DNA from 3 places in the Ensifer sp. SL37 genome. Region 3 is predicted to be linked to each of the others. Evidence: riboswitches for the same ligand, from Rfam matches in the RefSeq annotation. Region 3 holds a riboswitch; each other region holds the start of a gene.
What was found. Region 3 has a riboswitch for thiamine pyrophosphate ahead of thiC (phosphomethylpyrimidine synthase ThiC). Riboswitches for the same ligand answer to the same signal wherever they lie in the genome.
Positions count from the first base shown of each region.

Region 1 (2,260 bases), on a different contig from region 3:
CAAGAAGGGCTTCCTCGGTCGAGTCGAAATCACCGACCCAGACATCCGGCACGATGCCGAGCAATCGGGCATGGCGCATGCCGCCGTCAGCCGCAATGAAGCGACTTGCGGCCAGCTGGTGAGCCAGCCGGTCGGTCAGCGAAAGGGCGCCGCCAAGCAGAATGGTGAAGGTCGATCGAGCCATGGCAAAGCCCATAGCGCAAAGGACCGCCGAAGGAAAACGAAGAAAACCGTCGAACGAGCGGTTCTCGATATTTTGGTCAGACCATCAATGCCCCTCGGGCACCGGATCGGGAAAAAGCATGCCGGCATAAATGCCGGGGGTCGAATCCGGAATTTCGACGGCGCCGGCCACCCGCTCGTAGAACTTCGCCGGCCCGACGCCGCCGATAATCGCGTAGCCATAGCCGGCCTCGCGCATGGCCGTGAGGCTTGCAAGCAACAGTGCCTCACCGATCCCCTGCCCGCGCATGCTTTCGTCGACGCCGGTCGGACCGAAGAAGCCGAGTGCCGTTACGTCGTGGCAGGAAAAGCCGACGATCTTTTCGTCATGGACAGCGACGTGCATGCGCGTCGGGGTGGAGGAAAAGGCGGCTTCCGCCTCGCCCGCCCATCCGGCACCGAAAGTCTTTTCAATCCAGGAAACGACCAGGCGGCGCTCCGGCGCCATGGCGCGGCGAATGCTGATGCCAAGGCCAAGCTTCGACTGAGGTTCAGCCGGCAGGGCATAAAGTCGAACAAGCATATCGGGCATGACATTTCCTCCTCGCTGCCGTTGTGTAGCGCAGTTGGCGGCATACGCAAACACGAGCCATTGTGCTGGCCAGGCGTCCCCTTGCTTCGCCGTAAACATCGCTTGCCATGGGACCGAGGCAGCGGTAAATCTCTTGCCGCTCTAACGGGGTGCCTCCCGACCGCATTGCGGCCGGAGGCTGAGAGGCGTCAAAACGCCAACCCGCGGAACCTGATCCGGCTCATACCGGCGGAGGGATTAGACGCGATCGGATCGATACGCCCTTTTCCCATGCAACAACGAACTTTGGGAGAGAGGTCCTCGCCATGTCCAATTCATCGCAACTTAAATTCTTTAGCCGGCTAGCCCTTGCGACGGCCGCGAGCCTTGTTTTCTCCGGCGCCGCGACCGCCGCCGACAAGACGCTGACGGTGTACACCTATGAGAGCTTTATCACCGAATGGGGCCCGGGCGCCAAGGTCGCAGAAGCCTTCGAGAAGACCTGCGAATGCAAGGTCAACTATGTCGGCGTGGCCGACGGCGTCGAGCTGCTCACCCGCCTGAAGCTCGAAGGCGAGGCTTCCAAGGCCGACATCGTGCTTGGCCTCGACACCAACCTCGTTGCGGAAGCCAAGGCAACGGGCTTCTTCGCGCCGCACGGCGTCGAGGCAACCGGCGTCACCGTTCCCGGCAACTTCTCCGACGACACGTTCCTGCCCTATGACTACGGCCACTTCGCCGTCGTCTACGACACCGAGACGCTGAAGACGCCGCCGAAGAGCCTGAAGGAGCTGGTAGAAGGCGACCCGTCGCAGAAGATCGTCATCGAGGATCCGCGTACGTCGACGCCGGGCCTCGGCCTCCTGCTCTGGGTCAAGGCCGTCTATGGCGATGAGGCGGGTGCCGCCTGGACGAAGCTGAAGGACCGCGTTCTGACCGTCACCCCCGGCTGGTCGGAAGCCTATGGCCTCTTCACCAAGGGCGAGGCGCCGATGGTGCTGTCCTACACCACGTCGCCGGCCTACCACATGGTCGCGGAAAACACCGAGCGCTATCAGGCCGCTGCCTTCTCCGAAGGGCACTACATCCAGATCGAAGTCGCCGGCATGACCAAGAACGCCAAGGAGCCGGAACTGGCAAAGCAGTTCCTCGCCTTCATGACCGGTCCGGACTTCCAGTCGATCATCCCGACGACGAACTGGATGATGCCGGTCGCAGCGACCAAGGAGCCGCTGCCGGACGCCTTCAATAAGCTGGTCAAGCCGGAAAACACCTTCCTCCTGCCCTCGGAGGACGTCGCCAAGAACCGCAAGGCCTGGATCGACGAATGGCTTGCCGCCATGAGCAAGAACTGAGGCCGGATTGTTCGCACTGCGCGAAAATCGTATGACAGTGGTCGCCGGGGCAGCCTGCCTCGGCGTCTTCGTCCTTTTCGTCGGTCTTGCGATCGTCGCCTTGCTGAGCCAGACGGGCGGCGCGAGCGACGATGCGCTGTTCGACGCCTACATCTGGCGCGTCACCCGCTTC
Region 1 covers NZ_JAPPRN010000006.1:1,622,140-1,624,399, reverse strand. The annotation lists gene OVA00_RS19935 (thiamine diphosphokinase) at 1-184, opposite strand, end outside; gene OVA00_RS19930 (GNAT family N-acetyltransferase) at 269-754, opposite strand; TPP riboswitch at 890-1,008, shown strand; gene thiB (thiamine ABC transporter substrate binding subunit) at 1,060-2,088, shown strand; gene thiP (thiamine/thiamine pyrophosphate ABC transporter permease ThiP) at 2,096-2,260, shown strand, end outside.
Region 1: another riboswitch for thiamine pyrophosphate. It lies ahead of thiB (thiamine ABC transporter substrate binding subunit); the one in region 3 lies ahead of thiC (phosphomethylpyrimidine synthase ThiC).

Region 2 (2,260 bases), 140 kb from region 3:
TGGCGTTGGGATCGAACTGCGCACGATGGACCGTGTGTGCGCGGTAGAGCAAATCGTTGAACGGCAAATTATAGATTTTTTCAGCTTCCGCTTGGGTCCAGCGGGATTCGCCCGCGTCGCCCGGGGTAAAATTAGCGCCAGTTGATAGGGTTCCGTCCAGCATTTAGGCTCGTCCTCCAGGTCATCGCAAACGCGAAATAGATAGAATCTGATATTATCTATAATTTTATCGACGAGCAAAGTTCGCAAGCACCCAGGTGGAGAGTTTGTGTTAGCAAATACCCTTCTGGTTGTATTTTGACCGTGAGTGAATCTGGAAACCGCCGAGACAGGGCAACAATCACCAATCAATCGGTCGCATCTCCCATTTCCGAAATCGGGCGTAACGCACCCGAGAAACGAGGACGAGCGGGGCTTCTCCGGTATTTTTCGACCCGCTCTGCCCGCCTGACACTCCTCCCCTCAGCACGCCGCCAACGCTTCCGCTTTCTCGTCGCAAAATTATAGATAATTTTCTCGGCAGATGAGATCACATCGCACACGAATGCTGGCTCTTGACAAAAACCGCCCCGAACGGTCAGCTTGTAGCATTCACCAGGGGTGTCCCGCCAAGGGGCTGAGATTCTGCTATGCGGTTTGCGCGGCGCAGTGACCCGTTGAACCTGATCCAGTTCATACTGGCGTAGGGACGGTGCAGACATCGCTGCCGCAAACGTCGCGTTCCCGCGACCATTCAACGGCAAGGCGTCCTTCCCCTTCCTTCGCTCGTGAACTGGGTCTCCACAATCGGAGCCTCGGCATGCACACCGCCAACACCATCCCGCTTCCCTCACGACGGCCCGCCCACGCCTCGCGGGAACACTGAGCCATGCGGATCCTCGTCAAAGGTGCCGGCGTCGCAGGGCTCTGTCTGGCGCATGAACTTAGCGCCCGCGGTGTCGCGGTGACGGTTGTCGAGCAAAAACCAGGCTTTGCCGGCGCGGCCTCCTGGTTTGCCGGCGGCATGCTGGCACCCTGGTGCGAACGCGAGAGCGCCGAAGAGGTGGTGCTGACGAAGGGCATCGGCGCCATCGACTGGTGGGACGACGCCCTGCCGGGCGAGGTTTCCCGAAACGGCACGCTTGTCGTCGCCCCGCCACGGGATGCGGGCGAACTCAAGCGCTTTGCCTCACGCACCTCCGGCTTCGAATGGCTCGACGCCGCCGCGATCGAACGGCTGGAACCGGCGCTTGCCGGACGTTTCCGCGAGGCGCTGTTTTTTCCCGGTGAGGCGCATCTCGACCCGCGCCGGGCGCTGAGCCGGTTGCGGCAGAAGCTTGTCGATCACGGCGTCACCTTCCTCGATGAGACGAGCGACGATGGCCACCACGATCTCGTCGCCGACTGCGCCGGCGCGGCACGCATCGGCGAAACGCCGGGCCTGCGGGGCGTGCGCGGCGAAATGCTCTACCTGCAGACAAGCGACGTGGAACTGTCGCGGCCGGTCAGGCTCATTCATCCCCGCATCCCGCTCTACATCGTGCCGCGCGGCGGCGGCCTCTTCATGTGCGGGGCGACGATGATCGAGACGGATGACGGCGGACCGATCACCGCCCGCTCCCTCATGGAACTGCTGAACGCCGCCTATGCGCTGCATCCGGCCTTCGGCGAAGCGCGCCTCGTCGAAACCGGCGCCGGCGTCCGCCCCGCCTTCGCCAACAACCTGCCGCGCGCCCTGCGCACCGAGCAGACCATCACGATCAACGGACTTTACCGCCATGGCTTCCTGCTTTCGCCGGCCCTGGCGGCGGAAGCAGCCGACCTCGCGCTTGCGCAGGACCTGAAGGGAGATGCCGCATGAGACTGACCGTCAATGGCGAGGATCACGACCTCGCCGTCACCACCCTCGCCGAGCTTCTGGCCGCCCTTGATTTCGAAGGCGACTGGCTCGCCACCGCCGTCAACGGCGAACTGGTGCACCGGGCCGACCGTTCGGGTCATGCGCTCAGCGACAGGGACCGGATCGAAATTCTCTCGCCGATGAAAGGAGGCTGAGACATGCTGACGCTTTATGGACAGGACCTGCGCTCACGGTTGCTGCTCGGCACCGCCCGCTACCCCTCCCCCGCCGTTATGGAAGATGCGGTGCGATCGTCAGGCACTGAGATCGTCACGGTCTCGCTCCGGCGCGAAACCGCCGGAGGCCGCCAGGGCGGCGCCTTCTTCGAACTGATCCGGGCGCTCGGCGTGCACGTGCTGCCGAACACCGCCGGCTGCCACT
Region 2 covers NZ_JAPPRN010000001.1:1,068,828-1,071,087, reverse strand. The annotation lists gene bioB (biotin synthase BioB) at 1-163, opposite strand, end outside; TPP riboswitch at 587-707, shown strand; gene thiO (glycine oxidase ThiO) at 869-1,840, shown strand; gene thiS (sulfur carrier protein ThiS) at 1,837-2,034, shown strand; gene OVA00_RS04845 (thiazole synthase) at 2,038-2,260, shown strand, end outside.
Region 2: another riboswitch for thiamine pyrophosphate. It lies ahead of thiO (glycine oxidase ThiO); the one in region 3 lies ahead of thiC (phosphomethylpyrimidine synthase ThiC).

Region 3 (2,260 bases):
ATTGCCGATACCGATGTCGACGTGCTCGTCGCCGGCGAGACGGGCAGCGGCAAGGAGGTGGTGGCGACGCTGCTCCACAATTGGAGCCGACGCCGCAACGGCAACTTCGTGGCGCTGAATTGCGGGGCGCTGCCCGAAACGGTGATCGAAAGCGAACTCTTCGGCCACGAACAGGGCGCCTTCACCGGCGCCTTGAAGAAGCGCATCGGCCGGATCGAGCATGCGAGCGGCGGCACGCTGTTCCTCGACGAGATCGAGGCGATGCCACCGGCGACTCAAGTGAAGATGCTGCGCGTTCTGGAAGCGCGCGAAATCACGCCGCTTGGCACCAACCACGTTCGTCCGGTCGATATCCGCGTCATCGCGGCTGCCAAAATCGATCTTGGCGACCCGGCGCAGCGCGGCGATTTCCGGGAAGACCTCTACTTTAGATTGAATGTCGTAACGCTGTCGATCCCACCGCTGCGCGAACGCCGAGACGATATCCCGCTGCTCTTCTCGCACTTCCTGACCCGGGCGGCCGAGCGCTTCAAGCGCGACGCGCCTGTGGTCACATCGGCCGTGCAGAGACATCTGATGACGCATGCCTGGCCGGGCAATGTGCGCGAGCTCTCGCACTTTGCAGAACGCGTGGCGCTTGGTGTCGAAGGTCCGCTGGGACAGCCGATTGCGCCCGCCGAACAGCCTGGATTTGCGCTCCCGGAACGGCTCGAACGCTACGAGGCGGAGATCCTGAAAGAGGTGTTGCGGGCTCAGCGCGGCGACGTCAAGGCGACGATCGAGGCGCTCGGCATTCCGCGCAAGACATTCTACGACAAGCTCCAGCGCCACGGCATCAACCGTGCCGATTACGCCGAGCGGGCCGCACCGGAAAAGGCCGGCCGCTAGCGTCAAACCCGAATCCGTCACCACACGCAATAGGTGCATCTTTGTCGGCAGGCGAATTCACGCTTGACGACCCGGGCCGATCGATGGCTATGATCTAGGCATTCACCAGGGGGGTCCCGCAAGGGGCTGAGATTCTGCTGGATGGCCGGCTTGCCGGCTGTGGCGCAGTGACCCGTTGAACCTGATCCAGTTCATACTGGCGTAGGGACGGTGCAGATATCGAAGCCAGGATCCCGTGCGTCCAGCATCTGGCGGAGCGTCTTTCATCTTTCCGGCATCAGAACTGGGTCTCCAATTGCAAACTTGGAGCCTCGTCATGAATATTGCCACCAAACCCGCAGCCCTCACGGTCACGCAAGGACCGCTTCCCGCCTCCCGCAAGATCCGCAAGCCGGGCGTGCTTCATCCGGATATCCGCGTGCCGATGCGCGAGATTGCGCTCCACCCGACGTCGGGCGAGCAACCGGTTACGGTCTATGATTCCTCCGGCGCCTACACCGCCGACGACGCCGAGATCCGCATCGAGGACGGCCTGCCGCGGCTGCGCCGCAACTGGATCGTCGACCGCGGCGATGTGGAAACCTATGAGGGACGCGTGGTCCGCCCCGAGGACAACGGCTTTGTGAGCGGCGACAGGCTGACACCGACCTTCCCGTTCCAGCATGCGCCGCTGAAGGCCACGGGCGGCCGCGCAGTGACCCAGCTTGCCTATGCCCGCGCCGGCATCATCACGCCGGAAATGGAGTTCGTGGCGATCCGCGAAAATCTCGGCCGCGACGCGGCGCGTGCGAAAGTCCGCGACGGCGAGAGCTTCGGCGCCCACATCCCCGATCACGTGACACCCGAATTCGTGCGCCAGGAAATTGCCAGCGGCCGCGCGATCCTGCCTGCCAACATCAACCATCCGGAATCCGAGCCGATGATCATCGGCCGTAATTTTCTGGTGAAGATCAATGCCAATATCGGCAACTCCGCCGTCACCTCGTCGATGGCGGAAGAGGTCGAAAAGATGGTCTGGGCGACGCGCTGGGGCGCCGACACCGTCATGGACCTTTCGACCGGCCGCAACATCCACAACATCCGCGAATGGATCATCCGCAACTCACCGGTTCCGATCGGCACCGTGCCGCTTTACCAGGCGCTGGAAAAGGTCAACGGCATTGCCGAGGACCTCACCTGGGAAGTCTATCGCGACACGCTGATCGAGCAGGCTGAACAGGGCGTCGACTATTTCACCATCCATGCCGGCGTCCGGCTGCACTACATCCCGCTCACCGTCGATCGCGTCACCGGCATCGTTTCGCGCGGCGGCTCGATCATGGCCAAGTGGTGTCTGCATCACCATCGCGAGAGCTTCCTTTACGAGCATTTC
Region 3 covers NZ_JAPPRN010000001.1:1,212,046-1,214,305, reverse strand. The annotation lists gene OVA00_RS05485 (sigma-54-dependent transcriptional regulator) at 1-888, shown strand, start outside; TPP riboswitch at 986-1,114, shown strand; gene thiC (phosphomethylpyrimidine synthase ThiC) at 1,205-2,260, shown strand, end outside.